One region of the Caldimonas taiwanensis NBRC 104434 genome, then DNA from elsewhere that is predicted to be linked to it. Evidence: predicted binding sites of a transcription regulator. Region 1 holds the regulator's gene; each other region holds the start of a gene.
What was found. The regulator FNR, encoded in region 1, switches genes on or off when oxygen is low (the NO sensors DNR and NnrR bind a similar motif). The targets are predictions, from matches to a motif close to TTGATNNNNATCAA.

Region 2: a site for FNR is predicted at 5,698-5,711, ahead of CTA01S_RS10380 (oxygen-binding di-iron domain-containing protein). Genes of this name have one in related genera too.
Region 3: a site for FNR is predicted at 4,429-4,442, ahead of CTA01S_RS06100 (putative zinc-binding protein). Genes of this name have one in related genera too.

Annotation. Positions count from the first base shown of each region.
Region 1 is NZ_BCWK01000013.1:33,815-41,071, forward strand. It holds gene clpA (ATP-dependent Clp protease ATP-binding subunit ClpA) at 1-56, opposite strand, end outside; gene clpS (ATP-dependent Clp protease adapter ClpS) at 53-412, opposite strand; gene CTA01S_RS16975 (cold-shock protein) at 599-913, shown strand; gene icd (NADP-dependent isocitrate dehydrogenase) at 1,087-2,340, opposite strand; gene CTA01S_RS11725 (sulfite exporter TauE/SafE family protein) at 2,479-3,159, opposite strand; gene hemN (oxygen-independent coproporphyrinogen III oxidase) at 3,173-4,579, opposite strand; gene fnr (fumarate/nitrate reduction transcriptional regulator Fnr) at 4,847-5,566, shown strand; gene CTA01S_RS11745 (hypothetical protein) at 5,583-5,819, opposite strand; gene CTA01S_RS11750 (hypothetical protein) at 5,869-6,159, opposite strand; gene ccoG (cytochrome c oxidase accessory protein CcoG) at 6,186-7,257, opposite strand, start outside.
Region 2 is NZ_BCWK01000010.1:92,126-99,382, forward strand. It holds gene CTA01S_RS10365 (lipocalin-like domain-containing protein) at 231-1,307, opposite strand; gene CTA01S_RS10370 (ABC transporter permease) at 1,307-3,853, opposite strand; gene CTA01S_RS10375 (GGDEF domain-containing protein) at 4,040-4,882, shown strand; gene CTA01S_RS10380 (oxygen-binding di-iron domain-containing protein) at 4,855-5,631, opposite strand; gene CTA01S_RS10385 (ABC transporter ATP-binding protein) at 5,745-6,413, opposite strand; gene miaA (tRNA (adenosine(37)-N6)-dimethylallyltransferase MiaA) at 6,410-7,257, opposite strand, start outside.
Region 3 is NZ_BCWK01000005.1:83,525-90,781, forward strand. It holds gene CTA01S_RS06085 (FadR/GntR family transcriptional regulator) at 1-581, opposite strand, end outside; gene CTA01S_RS06090 (YbbN family protein) at 768-1,163, opposite strand; gene CTA01S_RS06095 (adenosylcobalamin-dependent ribonucleoside-diphosphate reductase) at 1,331-4,303, opposite strand; gene CTA01S_RS06100 (putative zinc-binding protein) at 4,556-5,002, shown strand; gene CTA01S_RS06105 (metal-sulfur cluster assembly factor) at 5,051-5,368, shown strand; gene CTA01S_RS06110 (DUF8744 domain-containing protein) at 5,365-6,483, shown strand; gene CTA01S_RS06115 (cupin domain-containing protein) at 6,533-6,865, shown strand; gene ubiT (ubiquinone anaerobic biosynthesis accessory factor UbiT) at 6,866-7,257, opposite strand, start outside.

The DNA of each region.
Region 1 (7,257 bases):
TGGCGCGCCTCGACGAACGCCATGTGCAGGCTGACTTCAAGTTCCTGGGCAATCATGCGGCCTCCATAATGCACTGCAAAGGATGCCCCGCGCGGCGCGCGGCGGCAAGCACCATTTCCACTTTCGTCGCGGCCACATCCTTGGTGTAGACCCCACACACGCCCCGACCTTCGTGGTGAATCTTCAGCATGATATGCGTGGCCGTTTCCAGGTCGCGGTGAAAAAATTCCTGTAAAACCATCACGACGAACTCCATCGGTGTGAAGTCGTCGTTGAGCATGACCACTTGGTACATGCGAGGCGGCTCGACCCGGGAGGCCTGGCGCTCGGCAACGACTGAGCCCTGGCCGTCGTCCGGCCGCGGCCGACCGGGCGGCTGAGATGAAGGCGGATTCGTCGCGTTTCGGGACATGATTTCATTCTATCGAGTCCCGGCCTCCGTGGTGTCGCCTCGCCCATCCCCCCGCGCTCATCGAGGCATCCTGCTCACACATCCTGCTCACATTTGGAGACAAACCCGAGCGCGTCCAGCCTTGACAAGGCTCGAACGCCAAACTGAAAATTTTCTGACAAAAGTAGCAATCCGAGGGGGAGCCTCATGGGCGTCGGCACGGTCAAATGGTTCAATGATGCCAAGGGTTTCGGGTTCATCGAGCCCGAAGGTGGCGGTGGCGACGTGTTCGCCCATTTCACCGCCATCCAGATGGAAGGGTTCCGCACCCTCAAGCAAGGCGCCCGGGTGGCTTTCGATCTCGTCCAGGGCCCCAAGGGCCTGTTGGCGCAGAACATCCAGCCGCTGGATCCGCCGCCCAAGCGCGGCGCGCTCCAGGCGCTGCAAGCCAACTTCCCAGCCTCGGAATCCCGTCCGCACACGTCCCGGCATCAGGGCAGCGCCTCCCGGGCCGGGGACTGAGCCGCCCTCCCCCCCGGCGCCCGCCTACCAGCTCGCAGGGCGCGTGGTGCGCGATTGCCTCTCTTCGCCTCGCCCCATTAGAGACAAGGCCCCCACCCCCTGGATCGGGTGGAGGCCCTGGGGCGCCCAGCCGGGTCTCACGTGCGCACGGGGCGCACGGCTCACATATTTACTTACATGTGGTCGATCATGACCTGGCCGAAGCCGGAGCAGCTCACCTGGGTGGCCCCGTCGAGCAAGCGGGCAAAGTCGTAGGTGACTTTCTTGCTCAGGATGGCTTTTTCCATCGAGCTGATGATCAGATCAGCGGCCTCGGTCCAGCCCATGTGGCGCAACATCATCTCGGCCGAGAGGATCTCCGAACCCGGGTTGACATAGTCCTTGCCCGCGTACTTGGGCGCCGTGCCGTGGGTGGCTTCGAACATGGCCACCGAATCGGACAGGTTGGCGCCGGGCGCGATGCCGATGCCGCCCACCTGGGCTGCCAAAGCGTCGGAGATATAGTCGCCGTTCAAATTGAGCGTGGCAATCACGGAATATTCGGCCGGGCGCAGCAAAATCTGCTGCAAGAAGGCGTCGGCTATCGCATCTTTGATCACGATGTCCTTGCCCGTCTTGGGATTTTTGAACTTGCACCACGGGCCACCGTCGATGGGTTCGGCGCCGAATTCCTTCTGAGCCAGGGCATATCCCCAGTCACGGAAAGCCCCTTCGGTGAACTTCATGATGTTGCCCTTGTGAACCAGGGTCACCGAGGGTTTGTCGTTGTCGATGGCGTACTGGATGGCTTTACGCACCAGGCGCTCGGTGCCTTCGCGCGAGACGGGTTTGATGCCGATGCCCGAGGTCTCGGGGAAGCGGATCTTCTTGACCCCCATCTCCTTCTGCAGGAAGGCGATGACCTTCTTGGCCTGCTCGGACTCGGCAGCCCATTCGATGCCGGCGTAGATGTCCTCCGAGTTCTCGCGGAAGATCACCATGTCGGTCTTCTCGGGCTCTTTCAGCGGCGAGGGCACCCCTTTGAAGTAGCGCACCGGACGCAGGCAGACGTACAGGTCGAGCTCCTGCCGCAGGGCCACGTTCAGCGAGCGGATGCCACCGCCGACCGGAGTGGTCAAGGGGCCTTTGATGGAGACGACGTACTCTTTGAGCACTTGCAGCGTTTCGTCGGGGAGCCAGACATCGGGCCCGTACACTTTCGTCGACTTCTCACCGGCATAGATTTCCATCCAGTGGATCTTGCGCTGGCCCGCATAGGCTTTGGCCACCGCCGCATCGACCACTTTGATCATCACGGGCGTGATGTCGAAGCCGGTGCCATCGCCCTCGATGTAAGGGATGATCGGGTTGTCGGGCACGTTGAGCGAGAAGTCTTTGTTGACGGTGATCTTCTGCCCGCCCTCGGGCACCTTGATGTGCTGGTACATGTCGCAAGCTCCGCGCAAAACCGAGTGAAAACTCAGGGTGAGAGATTGTTTTAGACGAACGATTCTAAGGCAGTGCAGGCCGTGCCCACGGCCGCTTGCGGGGGGCCGGCGCATCGTCCAGGCGCCAATCGCACAGCCTCATCGACACACCGGTGCGCCAAAGTTCATCCACAGGCCGTGCCCCAGGGCCCAGGCGGAGCTGGCGGCCAGGATCGCCCCGGCGGCACGGACCACCCAGGTGCCCCGCCACCCGGCGTCCGCCCCGCGCAGGCGCTGCCATGTCAACGCCAGGGCCTGCAAGCCCACGGCCGACGCCAGCGCGAAGACCAGCATCACCGCAGCCCCTTCGGCCATCGAGTTGCCCAGGGCCGCCACCATCAAGGCCGAATACAACAGCCCACAGGGCAGCAGCACCCACATCAGCCCGGCCACCAGGGCGCTGGCTGCGCCCTGCAGCGGCCAGCGCCGCAGGGGGCCTTGGCGCAGACGCTGCCAGATGTGGTGGGCCAGCGCGTCGAGCCAGTGCGGCTGGCGCCCCCGCCACAGCAGGCTCAGCCCCAGGGCGATGACGGCCACATGGAACATGGCCCAGAAGGGTTTGAGCACGCTCAGCTGCGCCGCCGCCCATTGCAGGGACTGCAGGGCGCCGGCAGCCACTGCACCGGCCATTCCATAGCCGAGCAAGCGCCCGGCCTGGAACGCCCACCCACGGGTTCCCGAGCGACCGAGGGCCAGTGTGGCAGCGCCGCACATGGCGGTGCAATGCAGGCTCCCGGCCAGGCCCATCAATCCCGCACTGAGCAGCAAGGCCGCGTTCATCGTCCGTTCATCGTCAAATGATGCGGGAGAATCGCTCGCGGCTGCGCTCGGCCTGCAGGTATTTGTCAAAGACCATCGCGATGCCCCGCACGACGTACCAGCCCGACGGCGTCACATACAGGCCATCGGGCTCGATGCGCAGCAGCCCGTGCGCGGCCAGGGGTTCGAGCTGCGCCATTTCGGCCGCGAAGTAGTGGCGGAAGTCGATCAGGTACGACAGTTCGATGGACTCGAACGCGACCTGCCCTTGACACATGAGGGCCATGATGACGGCGCGGCGGACCAGGTCATCGCGCGTGAGTGCCAAGCCTCGGGCCACAGGGAATTGCCCTTGGCGCAAGGCGTCGTAATACTCGGGCAGGGTTTTGACGTTCTGGCTGTAGTGACTGCCCACCCGGCCGATCGCTGACACACCCAAGGCAATGAGGTCGGCATCGGGTTGGGTGCTGTAGCCCTGGAAGTTGCGGTGCAGTCGGCCTTGGCGCTTGGCCACGGCCAGCGCATCGTTGGGCAAGGCAAAGTGGTCCATGCCGATGTAGTCGTAGCCGGCCCGAGCGAAGCTGGCAATGGCCGCCGACAACATGGCCAGCTTGTCGGCAGGTCCGGGCAGCTCGCTGGCATCGATGCGCCGCTGAGGCTTGAATCGCGCTGGCAGGTGCGCATAGCCGTACAAGGCGATGCGGTCCGGCCGCAACTGGCCCATGAGCTCCAGCGTGCGGGCAAATGAGGTCGCCGTCTGTCGTGGCAACCCATAGATCAAATCGGCATTGACCGATTCGATGCCCAGCTCGCGCGCCTGCTCGATCAAACGAGCCACGCTGTCGAAGGACTGCACGCGATGCACCGCCTTTTGCACGTCGGGATCGAAATCCTGCACGCCCAAACTGATGCGATTGAAACCCAGCGACACCAGATGGGACAAGCGCTGCGGCGAGACGGTGCGAGGATCGACTTCGATGCTGTATTCCCCGCCGGGCACCAACCGGAAAGAGGTTCGCAAGACCTGCATCAGCCTTGCGAGTTCCTCGTCGGCAAGAAAGGTCGGCGTGCCGCCCCCGAGGTGCAGCTGGCTGACCGGCTGGTCGCGCCCCAGGACATCGACGTACAACGCGATTTCACGTTCCAGGGCCTCGAGGTATTGGCCCGCCCGCTCGTGATGGCGGGTGATGATCTTGTTGCACGCGCAGTAGTAGCACACCGACTCGCAAAACGGGATGTGCACATACAAGGACAAGGCCGCAGCGCGTCCCCCGACGGCCCCCACCCCACCGGCGCGCTGAGCCAGGGCCTGCGCGAGTTGCGCCGGCCCAAAGGCTTCGACGAATCGGTCTGCCGTCGGATAAGAGGTGTAGCGGGGCCCCGGAACGTCGAAGCGCTGTAAGAGTTCGGGGGCGATCGGCAGGGCGGGATCGTGCGTCATGGGGGCACTGTGCCAGAGCGATCGGCCGACGACTTGATCTTGCTCAAGACCCTGTGCAGAACGCTCCTGAACAATCGGCACATTGCCTGAGGAGCCTCCACCATGCCGTTCGACACGCCCTCCGACGCCAGCCTGGCCCCCCTGTGGGCCCCCTTGGCCGCCTCGACCCAGCCTCCGGCACGGCCGGCCCGCGCAAGCCTCACCCCTCCGATCGTCTCCCAGGACGCGCAAAGGTCCATAATGGACCTCAAGGAGAAGCCGACGCGCATGCTCAAACTCGATTCCCTCAAAGTGGCTTGCTCGAGCTGCAATCTGCGCGAACTGTGCCTGCCCGTGGGCCTGTCTCGCTCCAATCTCGAGAAGCTGGATCAGATGGTGGCCTCGCGTCGCAGCGTCAAACGCGGCGAGGCCTTGTTCCATGCGGGCGACCCGTTCCAGTCGTTGTACGCCGTGCGCACGGGGTTTTTCAAGACCCGGGTGTCTTCGGAGGACGGACGCGACCAGGTTACGGGCTTCCAGATGGCTGGGGAGTTGTTGGGGCTGGATGCCATCAGTCAGGACCGCCATACCTGCGATGCGGTGGCGCTGGAAGACTCTCAGGTCTGTGTGATTCCCTACCATCGACTCGAAGAGCTGTCGCGCGAATTCACCGAGTTGCAGAGTTCGTTTCACAAGATCATGAGCCGCGAGATCGTGCGCGACCATGGTGTGATGCTGCTGCTGGGTAGCATGCGTGCCGAGGAACGCCTTGCCGCCTTTTTATTGAACCTCACGCAGCGCCTGCAGGCGCGCGGTTTTTCGCCCTCGGCGCTGATCCTGCGCATGACTCGCGAGGAAATCGGCAGCTACCTCGGCTTGAAACTGGAGACCGTCAGCCGCACGTTCTCGAAATTCCAGGAAGACGGCTTGCTCGAAGTCAAGCAGCGACAGATCCGTATCTTGAACGAGGACGGCTTGCGCCGCCTGGTCAACAACAGCACCTGCTGAACCGCTGGCGCCTAACTCAGGCATCATCTCGCTGCGGCGGGTGCGCCAGCAGGTGCATCGTCACGCCGGCCAGGATGAAAGCACCCCAGAAGAAAAAGAAGGCCAACGAATAGACCGCCGTGACCGACAGCTCGATCGGAGCCCCTCCGATCCAATGCAGCTCCTGGGGGTCGACCATCGCGAAGACGACCGTCTCGACGACGCCGGCCATCAAAAAGGCCGGCCAGAGGATACTCATCCAAGGCAGTTTCATCGCAGGTGAGCCTCGACGGACCAAGACGAAGGTGGCGCCGCGTGCCGTCTCATTCACCCCGGCCGGTCAGGGCCGAGGCTGGCGTGGCACTGTGGTTGCGAGCCTGTTGCGCAGGCAGCCAACTCCGCTCGGAGGCCGCGCCTGCGCCGGAACGGGTCGCCGTGGCGGAAACGGCGCTACGCTGCAGCACGGGATCGGGATGCCGGATCGCCAGCGTGATGGTCACGACACAGGCGGCAATCACCGCCGCGGGGGCGCCCAACACCAGCCACATCATGGGCTCACGCCACCATGGCGCGCCGGCTCGTTGGGCAAGAGACAGATTGGCAGGTCGGCTCATGGCAGGGGTCTCCCAAGGGTTGCCGCTCAACGCGGCACCAAGAAGGTGGATCGTTCGAGCACGCGATGCTCGGTCTGGCCGCCCTGGGGCAAGCGGTCGATACGAAACTCGATAGGATGGGTATGCCCTCGCAAGGGCTCGGCGTGCTGCGGCGGCAACTGGACGCGCACCACCACCCAACGCGAAGCGGCAGGTTCGACCTCGACTTGAGACTCGGAGGCCAGGCGCAAACCCTCCAGCCCCGAGACGCCGATGCGGTATCGCTCAGGCTGCTCCAGCGCATTCATGATTTGCAAACGATAGACGTTTTCGACGTAGCCATCCTCGACGATGCGCGCCAGCGCCCCGCGGTCGCGGATGACGTCCACTTTGAAGGGGCTGCGCAGCACCAGGCTGCCGACAAAAGCCGCACCGATGAACGCAAGGATGGCGGTGTAGACGAGCACCCGTGGGCGCAGCACCCGCTTGAACATCTGTGCTCGCGTCCAGCCATGGCTCATGCCGTTCTGTGTGGAATAGCGGATCAGCCCACGCGGATAGTTCATCTTGTCCATCACGCCGTTGCACACATCGATGCATGCGGCGCAGCCGATGCACTCGTATTGCAAGCCGTTGCGGATGTCGATGCCGGTAGGACAGACCTGCACGCACAAGCTGCAGTCGATGCAGTGGCCCAGTCCGAGTTGCTTCGGATTGGCTTTGCGGGGGCGGGAGCCGCGGGGTTCGCCGCGCGTCGCATCGTAGGTGATGATCATGGTGTCCCGGTCGAACATCGCACTCTGGAAGCGCGCATAGGGACACATGTACTTGCACACCTGCTCGCGCAGGTAGCCGGCATTGCCATAGGTGGCCAAGCCGTAGAACAAAATCCAAAACCACTCCCAGGGCCCCAGGCCCAGTGTCAGCGCTTCCGCGCCGAGTGTCTTGATGGGTGTGAAGTAGCCGACGAAGGTGAATCCGGTCCACAGACCGATGGCCACCCATGCGACTTGCTTGGCCGTCTTGCGCCACAGCTTTTGGAAGGTCCATGGGCCTTGATCGAGTCGCATGCGTGCGCTGCGGTCGCCCTCGATCTTGCGCTCGACCCACATGTAGATC
Region 2 (7,257 bases), on a different contig from region 1:
CGGCTCGATCGGTGGAACCCAAGGGGCCAGGAGCGCGTAGGCGCCGCCCCATCGGCGATGCGTTCATCCATCGTTGCCATGCGCGAGGCTGAGGCCGGCTTGGTCGAGCCAGCTGGGTGCAAGCCGGGCGGATTCTACAGTCCACGGCCGCGTTTGGGGCCGGCCGACTGGCCCCATGGCCTCGCCGGCCCCGACGGGCCGATGGGCCGGCGCACTCACAGCCCGCGCCACTACAGTTTCACAGGCCGGACATATCCGGTCATTTCCAGGTAGCCTTGACCGAGACGGCGGCCGTGCATGTCGCGTAGGTCGCTGAGGCCCTCCCAATAGATGGTGCCGGTGGTGGCGCGGCTGTCGAGCTCTTGGGCGTCGAGCCGGCTGAGGATCAGGAAGCGGCCCACCGGCGTCTGCAGCGTCCATTCCACCGGGTAGCGGCCCTGGGTGGCGGGGCTCACCCAGAGGCGCCCGGGCTGGAAGCCCACTTCATCCGGCCCGAAGCTGCGCACCGCCTGGCCGGGCGCGCGCCAACTGCCCCCTGCCCACAGCGGGCGGCCGTCGCGTCGGCGCAGCTGGAAGGCCGTGAGCGCGGCCCCATCGTCCAGGTTCATGCCCACCCAGTCCCAGCCGACCGCGTCCGGGTGCATCAAGGCCTCGCTCCATTCATGATCCAGCCAGGCGCGGCCGCGCACCACATGCTCGCGCTGTAGCAGCCGCAGCCGGCCCTGCACGGCCATCTGCGGATGGCTGTAGTAATGACTGGCTTGCGCCGGATCGGGGCCCTTGCGCGAGTAGCCGGCCTGGCCTTGGAGCAACACGGGCTGGGTTTGGGCGATGTCCAGCCTCAGGGCAAAGTCGCGCGAGGCCAACCGTGCACGGTACACACTGGCGTGGATCGGCCCGTCACGCTGCAAGGTCCAGTCGCGCAGGCGCAGGTCGGTGTCGGCCGTGGCGGCTTGTGCCACGCCGAAGCCTTCCCGGGCGATGCGCTGGTCGTGTCGCAGCCGCCCGTGGGCCAGATCGGTCAGCGCCACATGGGCGAAGATGAGCTGGCGCGGGGTGAAGGCGCTGGGGTTGTCGTCTGCGCGGTCATTGCGGCTGCGGAAAAAGGTGATCTGGAATCCCCAGGGCAGGGCCTGAGTTTCGTCCTCCAGGGCGCCGGTGACGTACCACCATTCCGTGCGGTACTGGGGATGGGCGCCATGGTCGCGCGGGAAGTGCAGCCGGGTGTCTGGGTGGACCGTTGCGTGGGCTGCGGCCAAGATGGGGGGCAGCCCGAGCCCGGCGGCCAGCAGGGTGCGGCGTCGCATCACCAGTCCTCCTTGACCGCCAACACCGCATCGTGCCGGGTGGCCGCTTGGCCGCTGAGGGCGGCCGTCAGCGCGCCGGCGGCCGTCATCGCGGCGGCCAGCATGAGCAGTCGTTCCCACGGGGGTTGCAGCTCCATGGTCCAGTGGAAGCTTTGTGGGTTGACCACATAGACCAAGATCACACTGACGGCCAGCCCCAGCGCCAGACCCAGCAAGGCCCCGGCGCCGCTCCAGACCAGGCCTTCACCGGCGACGATGCCCAACACCTGCCTGCGGGTGAACCCCAGATGTCGTAACACACCGAATTCCTTGCGTCGCGCCAGCACCTGGGCCGAGAAGCTGGCGGCCACCCCGGACAGGCCAATGACGATGGCCACGGTCTGCAGCCACGAGGTCACGGCAAAGCTGCGATCGAAGATGCGCAGCGAGGCTGCCCGAATCTCATGCGGTGGCGCGAATTCGATCAGCGACGGGTCGGGCGCCAGCCTGCGGATGGCGGCCTGCACCTCAGCGACCGAGGCGCCGTCCTCCAGCCACAGGGCCAGGTCGTTGACGCGAGCATCGCCGCTGATGCGCTGGAACTCGGCGCCGTCGATCACCACGCTGCCATGCTGCCGGGCGTAATCGCGCCAGACGCCGCGCACCCAGGTGGGCAGGGGCGCTTGGCCATCGATCAGCGGCAAGGCCAGCACCTGGCCGGGCCGCATGTCGTACAGCGCCACGATCGCTTCGCTGACGTAGCTGGAGACCATGCCTGGACGCGGCGGCAGCAAGGCGCCAGTCAGTGGCAGGGCGGGCACCGGCTCGGACAGAGGGCGGGCGATCAAGGCCACGGGCGGGCGCGCGGGATCGAGCTGCAGCCTCAGCACCCGCAAGGTGTCGAGCTGGCGGATGCCCGGCAGGCGGCGTACCGCGGCCACGAAGTCCGGTTCCAGAAAGGCCGTGTCGGCCGCGGCAGCGCTGACGGCGGTGCGGACATAGAGATCGGCCGGCAGGACCGCATCGAGCCAGTCCGACACCGAGGCGCGAAAACTGGCCACCATGGTGGTCAAGGCCACGGCCAGGCTGAGGCTGGCCACCACGCCGGCCACGGCGACGGTGGCTGCGTGGCCTTGGTGATGCGCCCGTCGCAAGACCAACAGCAGCCCGGGGTGACGCCAGCGACCTGTCGGCACGGCAAGGGCCAGTGCGCGGATCACCGTCGGAATGCAGACGATCCCACCCATCAGCACGGCCGCCACGGCCAGGTAGGCCATCAATGGCAAGCCGTCCACCGGGGGCAGCAGCGCAAGCAGCGCTCCCAGGGCCAGCAGCCCCAGTCCCACCAGGGGGTGGGCATGCATGCGAGTGCTGGGCCCCAGCCCTTTGAGGGCCTCGGCCGGCGCCAGGCGCTGCGCCAGGCGCGCCGGCCGCCAGCTGCCGATCAAGGCCGCGGCCATGCCCAGGCTGGCATAGACCAGGGCGGCAGGCGTGGACCAGCGCAGCCGAGGGGCCACGCCGGGGAAAAATCCGCCGCCCAAGTCGCCTGCCAGCCAGGTCAACGCACCTTGCGCCAGCGCGGTCCCCAGGGCCAGTCCGAGCACGCTGCCCAGGCCGCCCAGCACGGCGGCTTCGGTCAGCACCAGGCGCAGCCGCTGGCCTGCATCCAGCCCCAGCACACCCAGCAGCGCCAATTGCGGCACGCGCTGGGCCACCGACAGCGACATCACCGAAAACACCAGGAAGGCCCCGGTGAACAGAGCCACCAGGGCCAGTACGGTGAGATTGACCCGATAGGCCCGTGAGACATTGGACAGGCGCTGCGAGGCCTGCTCGGGGGTGTGCACCAAGATGTCCGGCGGCAGGTCGAGCTGGCTTCGCACCAGCTCCCAGGTGACGCCGGGCTGCAAGCGCAGGTCGATGCGGTTGAGCCGGCCGAGCAGCCCGAAATGCCATTGGACGGCCGCGATGTCGGCCACGGCCAGCGGTGGCCCCGGCGCCGCGATCTCGCCCACCACCGTGTAGCGACGCCAGTTCAACCCGCTTTGGATCTCGACGCTGTCGCCGATGCTCACGCCCAAGGCTTCACGCGCGCGGGCATTGAGCGACAGGCTGTCGGGGGCCAGCAGCGCCAAGCGGTCCACACCGTCGGCCAGCTGCACGGCCAGCGCGGGGGCGAGCTCGGGTGCGACCAGCGGGTCCAGACCGATCAGCCGCAACTCCATGCGACGGCCATGGCGGTCGCGGGCATGCGCGGACAGCTCGATCGCCGCGCTGGCGCGGGCCACGCCGGGAAGGTGCACGAGCGTTTCGTACACGGACTCCTCGAACCCGCCACGCACGGCGCGCAATTCCACATCGGGCTCGCCCTGGATCGAGCGCACGGCCGCGCTGAACTCGCTCAGGGCGGACTCATGGATCAGGTGCACCGCAAAAGCCAAGGCCACGCCCAGCATGACCGCCACGGCGGCCATGCCATGGCGCCACGGATGGTGACGCCACTGCGGCCAGGACCAGCGGGCCCACCAACGCAAGCAGCTCATGGGGGTGGGATCGGCAAGGGGCATGTCGCGTTCGGGGCGCCATCGAGGGGGCGCGGGCCGGCGCACGCGCATCATGCACCGGCTCGACTGGGCATGGCCCCGACGGGGGTCCCAAGTCCCCCCTCATTTCAGGGGGGTGATCCTAGGGGGCTTCCCGAATGTCCGTAAAGCATGCGAGGATAAAAATCTTTTGTTTCAGGGGGGCTGGCCATGACCTCTCCTCGCCATGAGGCGTCGGGCAGCGAAGCTGCGGATTGGCAATGGGATCGGTGGCATCGAGTTTTGCTGTCGTGGGGTCTGTGGCCTTCGGTGGCCGTGCTGGTGTTGCTGGCCTGGTTGTTGGCCGCCTTGATCACCGTGGCGGTGATCGGCTTGCTGGGGCAGGGCTCGTGGCGCTTGGGTTTGGTCATCGCCACGGCCTGCGTGTGGGTGTCGGCCCCGCCCATGGTGTATGTGATATTGCGCCAGGTGTTCCGTTTGGAGCAATTGCGTCAGCGCCTGCAGGCCCTGGCCGTCACCGATGATCTGACCGGCTGCTACAACCGTCGGTACTTCTGGGACCGCATCGAACAGGAGTGGGCGCGTGCGCATCGGCACGGACTGCCGCTGGCGGTGTTGCTGATCGATGTGGACGATTTCAAACGCATCAACGATGCCCACGGCCATCATGCGGGCGACTTGATGCTGCAGGCGCTGGTGCGGGCATGCGGCGCGTCCTTGCGCAGCACCGATGTGCTGGCGCGTTACGGTGGCGAGGAGCTTGCGGTCTTGCTCCCGCAAACGAGTTTGTCGGGGGCTTTGGCCATGGCCGAGCGCATCCGCGCTGCATTGCAGCAGGTGCGTATCGATTGGCAGGGCCAGTCGGTGGGGGCCACGGTCAGCGTCGGCGTGGCCGCCTTGCATGACTCGCATGCGAATGTCCAAGCCATGGTCCACGATGCCGATGTGGCGCTTTACGAGGCCAAGCGTGCCGGGCGCAACCGTGTGCACGGCGCCCCGATGCCCGGGGCCTGCGCCGCGCTGACTCAGTCGGCAGCGATCGGCACGCTGTAATGCGCATCGCCCAGCAGGTCGATGCCGCAAGACAGGTCCTGCACCCATTCGATGAATTCACGCACCGCCGCCCCGGCCATGGGCGCGCCATGTTGCGGCACGATCATCTCGATGTCCAGCGTGCGCGCCATGCGGGCCCACAAGCGCAACACCTTGTTCGACACCATGTAGCGGCGGTGGAAACTTTCCATGGCCGGGATGTGGCCGCTCAGCGAGGTGACCGGGCGGCGCGGGTCGACTTGGCGCCCCATCGAGGCGCCCAAGTCGCCAGAGAACAGAATGCGGCTGACCGGGTCGTAAAACTGGAAGTTGCCCTCGGCGTGCAGGAAGTGCGCCGGCAGGGCCCACAGTTCGCTGCGTCCGACCCGGATGCGCAACCCCGCATCCGGAATGCCGATCACCCGGCCGGCTGTTTTGCCGGGCTTGCAAAAGTGCGGCACGAAGCGCTCCCACACGCGCGAGATGTACACCGGCGCGGTGGTGGCCGTCATCCAGCGGTCCAAGGAGGCGATGATGTCCGGATCGGCATGCGAGGCCAAAATGGCCGACAGCTGGTGGGGGGGAAAGTGCCGCGTCATGCCCAAGTAAAGCTCGCTGTAGGCCAGGTTGCCGCCCGGGTCGATGATCGCGCCGGTGTCGTCATCGACGATCAAGAACTGGTTGGCCTGCACCGCCTCGCCGTGTTCGACGGAGGTGTCGCAGAACATCAGGCACTGATGGCCCTTGTGGTGGTATAGCTCGAAGGACATGGTTCGGCTCGCAGCGGCACGGGAGGCGATGAGCGCGAACTCTAGGGGGCTTGCCTGTCAGCGGGCTTGATGTGAATCAACCCGTGCGGGGGCGGCCCGCCTGGCGGGCAGGCTCAGCGCACACTGCGCAGCCCCTGGGGCGTGAGCTGGTAGACCGCGTCGGCGTGGGCTGCGGCCGCCTGGGAATGGGTCACCATCACACAGGCCGCGCCATGCCGGCGCACCTGAGCGGCCAGGGCCTGCAACACGCGCTCGGCGGTGTCGGGGTCGAGATTGCCCGAGGGCTCGTCGGCCAGCAACAGCGCCGGCCGATGCACCAGCGCGCGAGCGATGGCCACGCGCTGCAACTGGCCGCCGGACAGCTGCTCGGGCAAACGCTGCGCCACGGCCAGCAAACCGACCTCGGCCAAGACCTCCTGCACGCGCGCCGGATCGTCACGGCCAAGCAGCAGCAGGGGCAAGGCCACGTTGTCGGCCACGCTCAAGTGCGGCAGCACGTGGAACGCCTGGAAGACGAAGCCCAGATGCGCTCGCCGCAGCCTGGCGCGGGCCGCCTCGTCCAGCCCGGCCAAGTCCTGCCCGAGCAGCTCGACGCGACCGGCCGTGGGCTCATCGAGCCCGGCCAGGCAGTTCAGCAGCGTGGACTTGCCCACGCCGGACTCTCCCAGCAAGGCGATGAAGCGGCCGCGCGGCAGTTCCAGATCCACGCCTTCGAAGACACCCGTCTGGCCGAAGCGCTTGGCCAGCCCTTGCACCCGCAGCACGGGCCCGGGGGGGCTCATGCCCACTCCTGGGCCCAGGCCTGGGCTCGCCGCACCACGTGGTCCAGGGCATCGGTGCGATCGCAGGCCACGGTCTCGCGCCAAGGCATGCTGCGCAGCCAGGTGAGTTGGCGCTTGGCCAGTTGTCGGGTGGCGGCGATGCCGCGCTCGGCCAGCGTGTCGGGGGGATGCAAGCCGTCGAGCATTTCCCACACTTGCCGGTAGCCGACGCAGCGCATCGATGGCTGGGCCAGGCTCAGATCGCCACGCGCACGCAAGGCGCGCACTTCGTCGATGAAGCCGGCGTCCAGCATGGCATGGAAGCGCTCGGCGATGCGCCGGTGCAGCCAGGTGCGGTCCGTGGGCTCCAGGGCGATGAGTCGGGGGCGCTCTCGTGCAGCCGGGCTGGTGCGGCCGGTGTGCCACTGCGACAACGGCCGGCCGCTCAGCTCCCACACCTCCAGCGCGCGCTGGATGCGCTGGCTGTCGTTGGGCGACAGCCGCGCGGCGGTGACCGGATCGACCCGGGCCAACTCGGCGTGCAGGGCCGGCCAGCCGCACTGCGCCGCACGCGCGTCGATGCGCGCGCGCACCTGCGCATCGGCTGCCGGCAGCGCATCCATTCCGTCGAACAGGGCCTTGAAATAAAGCAAGGTGCCGCCGACCAACACCGGCAGCCGCCCGCGAGATCGGATCTCGTTCACCAGTCGGGTCGCGTCGGCGACGAACTGCGCGGCGCTATAGGCTTCGGTGGGGTCGATCAGGTCGATCAGATGGTGCGGCACCGCAGCGCGCTCGGCCGCGCTGGGTTTGGCCGTGCCGATGTCCATGCCGCGGTAAACCAGGGCCGAGTCCACACTGATGA
Region 3 (7,257 bases), on a different contig from region 1:
CGCATGGCCTCGTTGGCCCGCGTGACGGTCATCGCATCGCGCTGGTATTGCTCCAGAAAACCCAGCAAGCGGGTGAACTGCGGGTTGCCCGTGGCGGCGGCCACGGTGCGATGGAAATGCAAATCTTCCTCGACGCCATCGCCTCCGGCGGCCACCGCCGTATCGATGGCGGCCAAGGCCGCGAGAATGCGCTGCACGGCGGCTTGGTCGGCGCGCTGGGCCGCCAAGGCCGCGACCTCGCCTTCGAGCGCGCGGCGCACTTCGACCACTTGGATCACCGCCTCCAGCGAATGCAGCACCGCCGGGTCGAAGGCCAGCGGCCTGGCCCGGGACACCGGCGCCACGAACACGCCGGAGCCCTGGCGCGACACGAGCAAGCCCATCGACTTGAGCCGACTCACGGCCTCGCGCACCACGGTGCGCGAGACACCGTGGCGCTCGGCCAGTTCCTGCTCGGTGGGCAGGCGGTCCTGGGGACGCAACTCGCCGCGCTCGATGCGCTGGCGCAGCAAGTCGGCCAACTGGTCCGACAAGCGATCCGGCGCTTGCAAAGGCTCGGCAGGGAGAAGCCGTCGTGTCATCAGGTCATCATACAAATTTGACGGGTTCGGGCACCACCAGGACTTACCCGAAGCGCACGCTTTCATTGGGGCTCGTGCCCTCCTCCCTCCTTGCCCTCCTCCCTCCTGGGTGGCAGGGCACCTGCAGCCAGGCCGAAGCCCAGGATCACCGTGGTGCCAGGGTGGGCACTCGGCGCAATGCGGGATCTATCGCCACGGCGCGAGCAGCCGCTGGGCAAACGCCTGGATGGGCGGAGGCACCGGCCGGGGAGCTTCGCCCCGCGCGGCATCGGCCACGGCTGCGCGCAGCAGCCGGCTCAGCGTGGCCGGCTGCGGAGTGACCGGGCCGGCAAAACGCACCGTGACCTGCGAGGCCTCGATGCTGGCCACGACCAGGGTGGGAAAGGTTTCGACATCGACATCGCCCACCAGGGCAGCGTCATCTTCGATATCGATCCAATGCAGGTGCAACGGCCGGCCTTCGGCTTGCAAGGCCGCAACGACCTCGTGCAACACCGCGGTGTAGCCTTCGCACAAGCGACACCAGGCCGCACAAAGGCAAGCCACATGCACCATCGGGGGTGAGTTGGAGGCTGGATGCACGGTTGCTCCCGTTCGGATCCGCAGCGACGCTGTCGCCGCAGGTCCGCTTGGGGCTCACACGGCCGAGTCGCTCGGCCCAGGACTGTACCGCGCGACTCGCAGGGTTGAGCCGCAGCGGCACGGTGCGCAGGACGGCACGCCACCGGCGAAGGTCCGCTGCGACGATCTCACCCGCAGGTCCCGGTATACCCACAGGCCGTGCAGAAATCGCAGCCGTCTTTGTGGATGACCGTCAGGTTGCCGCATTCGGGGCAGCGGCTGCCGGCCATGGGGGCCGCGGCCTTGGGCGCAACGCCCTCGGCCTGCGGCGCCTGCAGGATGCCCATCTCGCGCACCGGAAAGCCCTGTTCATCGAGCACGCCCAGCATCGCGTAGCGGTGGATGATGAGGCGGGCCATGTAGGCCACGGTGGACGGCCAGGTCTGCTGGCGCCGCTCGCCGTGGGGCAGGCCGGGCACGAAGGCCATGAAGTGCCCCAGGGGCTCGGCATAGTTGAGCAGCTTGCGCAGCTTCATGCCGATCCAGGCCGGGTCGATGACGCGCATGTCCAGCGACAGCACCCGGGCCAGGCCATCCAGGGCGCGCGGGTAGTTGCCCGACAGGCCCATGGCGCAAGGTCGGGTGACGGGTGCGCCGTCGGGGCCGGGCAAGGTCACTTCCTTGAGCGTGAGCGTGAAGGACTCGCCCGTGGCCGGGTTGTCGATGTCCACCGACCAGGCCAGCGTGCCCGAGGTGCCGGTGCGGGGCTCCTCCCGGCTGAACATGGCATCGAGCACCGGCGTGGCGCGCCGCAGGGCGCCGTCCTTCCACACGCCCAGCTGTTCGCAACGCCAACGGATGACCGCCGCCATGGCCGCGACCACGCCCGGGAAACGCCGTGGTTCGCCGTGCGGCGGGAAAGGCATGTCGAAGGCCCGTTCCTCGGCCACGGTGGCCAGGGCGTCGAGCTTGAGTTGCAGCCAGGCGCTGTCATTGGCGCGCAGGTCCATCGACAGGGTCTTGGCCATGGCGCCCAGGCCGCGCGGCTGCTCGGCGCCGTTGACCCACACTTCGAAGGGGCGAGTCCGGACCGCGGGAGTCCCTGCGGACTCGCCCGCGTCTGACGAGCGACCGCCGGCCTGCAAGCCGGCGGGCTGAGCGGCCGTCAGCGCTTCGGTGATCTCGCCCACGAAGAGAGCGAACTCGCCGAAGGGGTGGCGAATCATGTACGTCCAGGCCGGGTTGCCTGCGGGCAGCTCCGGCCGGCCGGGCCAGCGCAATGAAGCCAGCACGGGGGCGGGCAGGCGGTCGAGCGCCATGCGGCGGTTGGCGTCGTCAGGCAACAACGCCTGCGGCTGGGGCGCGGTGGGCGCCACGCTCAGCACCGAGCCGAGCACCGCATTGGGCCGGTAGGTGGACAGCCCTTTGAGGCCGGACTTCCAGGCGCGCCAGTAAAGGTCTTGGAAGTCGGCATAAGGATAGTCGGCCGGCACATTGACCGTCTTGGAGATCGAGGTGTCGATGAACGGTGCGACCGCGGCCACCATCTCCTGATGAGCCGCCGCACTCATTTGCAGCGCAGTGACGAAGGCTTCGGTGAGGGGGGCGTCCTCGCCTTTGAGATGGCGGTACAGACGCCAGGCATGGTCCTCGACCAGGTATTCCTTGAAGGTGCCATCGGGCATGCGCTTTTTGCGCGTGTAGGTCCAGCTGAAGGCCGGCTCGATGCCATTGCTGGCGTTGTCGGCAAAGGCCAGGCTGATGGTGCCGGTGGGCGCGATCGACAGCAGGTGGGAGTTGCGAATGCCGTGGGCGCGGATGCGGTCTTTCAGCGGCTGCGGCAAGCGCGAGGCGAAGGCCCCACGGGAGAGGTAGAGATCGGCATTGAACAGCGGAAAGGGGCCGCGCTCCTGGGCGAGGGCCACCGAGGCCTCGTAGGCCGCATCGCGCATCACCTCGCTGATGCGACGCGCGGTGGCGCGTGCCTCGGGCGTGTCGTAGCGAAGGCCCAGCATCACCAGGGCATCGCCCAGACCGGTGAAGCCCAGGCCCACGCGGCGCTTGCGGCGGGCCTCCTCCTGCTGCTGCGGCAGCGGCCAGTAGGTCACCTCCAGCACGTTGTCGAGCATGCGCACGGCCACCCGGCACAGCTGGGCAAAGGCCGCTTCGTCGAAGGAAGCCCCGGGCTCGAAGGGCTCGCGCACGAAGCGTGTGAGATCAATGGAACCCAGGCAGCAGCAGCCGTAGGGGGGCAGCGGTTGCTCGGCGCACGGGTTCGTGCTGACGATCGTCTCGCAATAACCCAGGTTGTTGTCCTGGTTGATGCGGTCGATGAACAGCACCCCAGGCTCGGCATGGTCGTAAGTGGAGCGCATGATCTGATCCCACAGCTCGCGCGCAGCCACTCGGCGATACACCCACAGGCCATCGGCGCGCTGGAAGGCGCCAGCGGCCTTTTGCGCCGGGCCGGGCTCGGCACGGTGGACCAACTCGATCTCGGCGTCCGCCTCGACGGCCTGCATGAAGGCATCGGTCACGGCCACCGAGAGGTTGAAGTTGCGCAGGTCGCCGCTGTCCTTGGCATGGATGAATTCCTCGACGTCGGGGTGGTCGCAGCGCAGCACGCCCATCTGCGCGCCACGCCGGGCGCCGGCCGATTCCACCGTCTCGCACGACCGATCGAACACGCGCATGTAGCTCACCGGCCCAGACGCGCTGGATTGGGTGCCGCCCACCCAGGCGCCGCGCGGGCGGATGCGCGAAAAGTCATAGCCCACGCCACCGCCCCGGCGCATGGTTTCGGCCGCTTCGGTCAGCGCCGTGTAAATACCGGGATGGCCTTCGTCCGGGTGCGAAATGGAATCCCCCACGGGCTGCACGAAGCAATTGATCAGCGTGGCGCGCAGCTCGGTGCCGGCGGCCGACAAGATGCGTCCGGCCGGGATGAAGCCTTGGCGCTGAGCCTCGAAGAAGCGCTGCTGCCATGCAGCGCGCTGCTCGGGCGCCTCGACCTCGGCCAGGGCCCGCGCCACCCGCGCCCGCACATCGTCCAGCGTGCGCTCCTGGCCCTTGGCGTATTTCTCGAGCAACACCTCCTCGCTGATGGCCTGGGCAGGCAGGTTGGAGACGACGGCATGGGTTCGGGACGAGGTGTCTTGCATGGGACCTCCTGGACGGACCTGGATGACATTGAATTCGGTTTGGCCGCGGCTGTCGAGGGGCGGCCGCTTCGGCGGCAGGGTCGGTGCAACGCAGCGCACGGTACGTCAAGGCAGACGGCGATCGGTTGATGTGAGTCACAAGTGCCCGTGTCGGGCGCGGGACGCTTCGGGGCTTGACGCAGTGCAATTCCATGCTGTCTTCGGGTTGTTAGATTCACAGTCCGTCCACCACGCGTGAAGGACCCCATGGACATGGCCCGCCCCAACGATGCGCTCACCCTCGTATATTTCTGCTCCGGCTGCTCCAGCGTGGCGCAGATGGCCAACCACCTCGCGCTGCGCCTGGACCACGAAGGCCTTGCGGAGATGTCATGCATCGCCGGCGTGGGCGGTGACGTGCCACCACTGGTGCGCAAATTGAAGGAAGCGGCGCAGATGAGACGCCCCATCCTAGCCATCGACGGTTGCGCACTGGCCTGCGTGCGCCACAGCCTGGCCCGCCACGGCATTGCCCCCACGGCGCACGTGCAGCTGGGCGAACAAGGGGTGCGCAAAACCTATCACGCGGACTTCGACGTCCGCCAGGCCGAGGTGGTCTATCTCGAGATACGCGAACGCGTGCAGGCCATGAACGCCCTGGCCGCGCCCGGCTCGTCAGGAGGTGGTGGCACTGGGGCCTGCCGCTGCGCGGGGGCTTGAATGCCGGCGGTGGCGAAGCGATGATGGGCACCTGATACCGATCCTGACATGACACCTGCTTCCAACCCGCCTGATGAAGCCGCGCTGCGCGCCGTGCTGCAGGAAGTGCGCGACCCCGAGATCGGCGAAAGCATCGTGGACCTGGGCCTTGTGGAATCGATCCGCAGCAGCCCCCAAGGTGTGCAGGTGACGCTCATCCCCACCAGCGCCACCTGTCCGATGGCCGATGTGATGATCGAAGACGTCACCGAGGCGCTGCGCCGGGCCTGCCCCGATGGCCTGCCCGTGGATGTGCAGATGGACTGGGACACGCCCTGGAGCCCGCAGCGGCTGAGCCCGGCGCTGAAGGCGCGCTTCGGCTGGTGAAACCCTCCGTGGCCTCGTCGTCGTCAGGTGTGACCCTGCGTCGCATGGCCGTGGCGTGGTGCGCGCTGCTGGCCGCGGCCAACCTGCTCCAAGGCCTGGGCGGCGGCCTGGCGCGCCTGGGCTGGGGCGGCGCGGCCCCTGGCGCTATGAGCCTGCATGGTGCAGTGATGGTCTGCGGGTTCTTCGGCGCGCTCATCTCGCTGGAGCGGGCCGTGGCCCTGCGCCACGCCTGGGGCTACGCCGTGCCACTGCTGGCGGGGCTGGGCGGCTTGGCCGCCTGGGCCATTGGCAGCGCATCCCTGGCCTTGGGGCTGTGGGGGCTGGCCAGTGGCGGTTTGGTGGGGCTCTACCTGTGGGCCGGTCACACGCGGGCCTGGTCGCTGCACCTGGCCGTCGAGGCCCTGGGCGCGGCCTGCTGGGGGCTGGGCGTGGCAGCCTGGGCCTTGAACGCCCCCGAAGCGGCCTTGCATGCGTGGATGGCCTTCCTGGTGCTGACGATTGCGGGTGAAAGGCGCGAGCTGATGCAGATGCGACGGCTGCCCCGGGGCGTTCGTGTGGGCTTTGTCGTGATGGTAGGAGCGGCCCTGACAGCGGTGCTGCTGGGGCTGGCCGATGCCCTGGCAGGCACCGGAGGCCGGGCCATGGCCACGGCGATGTGGTGGGGCGCGTGCGCGGCCCTGGCCGTGTGGCTGCTGCGCTGGGACTTCGCACCGCGCCAGTGGGCGGCGAAGCAGTGGCCTGGGCACACAGCCCAGTGCCTGTGCATCGGGTACGGCTGGCTGGGCATCGCAGCGCTGCTGGGGCTGGCCGGACTGGCCAATGTGCCCACCGCCACTCAGGCCGCTGGCCATGCACTGTGGCTGGGCTTCGTGTTTGCAATGGTGTTCGGTCACGCCCCCATCATCCTGCCGGCCCTGGCCAAAGTGCGGCCTGCCTACGTAGCCTGGGCGCGTGGGGCCATCGTGGTGCTCAGTGCCAGCCTGGTGTTGCGCATCGTCGGCTTGATGGCTGGTCATGCAAGCGCGCTGTCTTGGGCTGCTGCCGGGCATGCAGTGGCCATCGGCTGGTTTGCACTCGCCATGGTCGCCAGCATGTGGACAGGGACAAAGGCTTGAACGAGAGCGCCCGTCAGTTCATGATGGTCTTTGCTTCCAGGAGTGCACGATGGCCCTGCCCCATGCCCAAGCCCGCGACGTGATCGACCTGCAGCCCCTCGGCGCAGCCATCGCGCAGACACCCAGCACCAGCCTCATCAAGACGGCGCAGCTGCAACTGATGCGGGTGGTGCTGCGCGCCGGTCAGTCGCTGCCCGAGCACCAGGTGCCGGGCGAGATCACCATCCAAGGACTGGAAGGCGAAGCGCTGGTGACCACCACCGAGGGCGAGCGGGTGCTGAAGGCACAGCAGCTCCTCCTGCTGCCCGGCGGCGAGCCGCACGCCGTACACGCGCGCACCGATTGCTCGCTGCTGGTCACCGTGCGGCTGGGCGGCCTCTGATCAGCGCGGTGGCCACAGGGGTCCCAGCGCATCGAGCGTGTTCTTCAGGATGAGGCCGTACTCGGTGTCGCCTTCCATCACCAGGGCGCGCTCGAAAAAGAGGCGATCGGCATCCTCCTGCCCGCACATGAGGCGCAGGTAGCTGGCCGCATCGGCGGCGATGCGCAGCGTCACCTCGCCGCCGTCGCTCGCCGGGTGAAAGCCGCGTTCGTCCAGGCGCAGCCGGCAACGCAGGCCCAGATCGGACACGACAATCTCGACGACGCGGTGCGACAGCAAGGCGCGCTCAGCCTCACCCAGGCGGGGCCGCAGCAGCCGGTTGAGCGCCAGTGCCAGCACCTGCGACGGCGGGCGGATGGGCAGGCGCTGCACCAGTGCACGCAGGGCTTGGG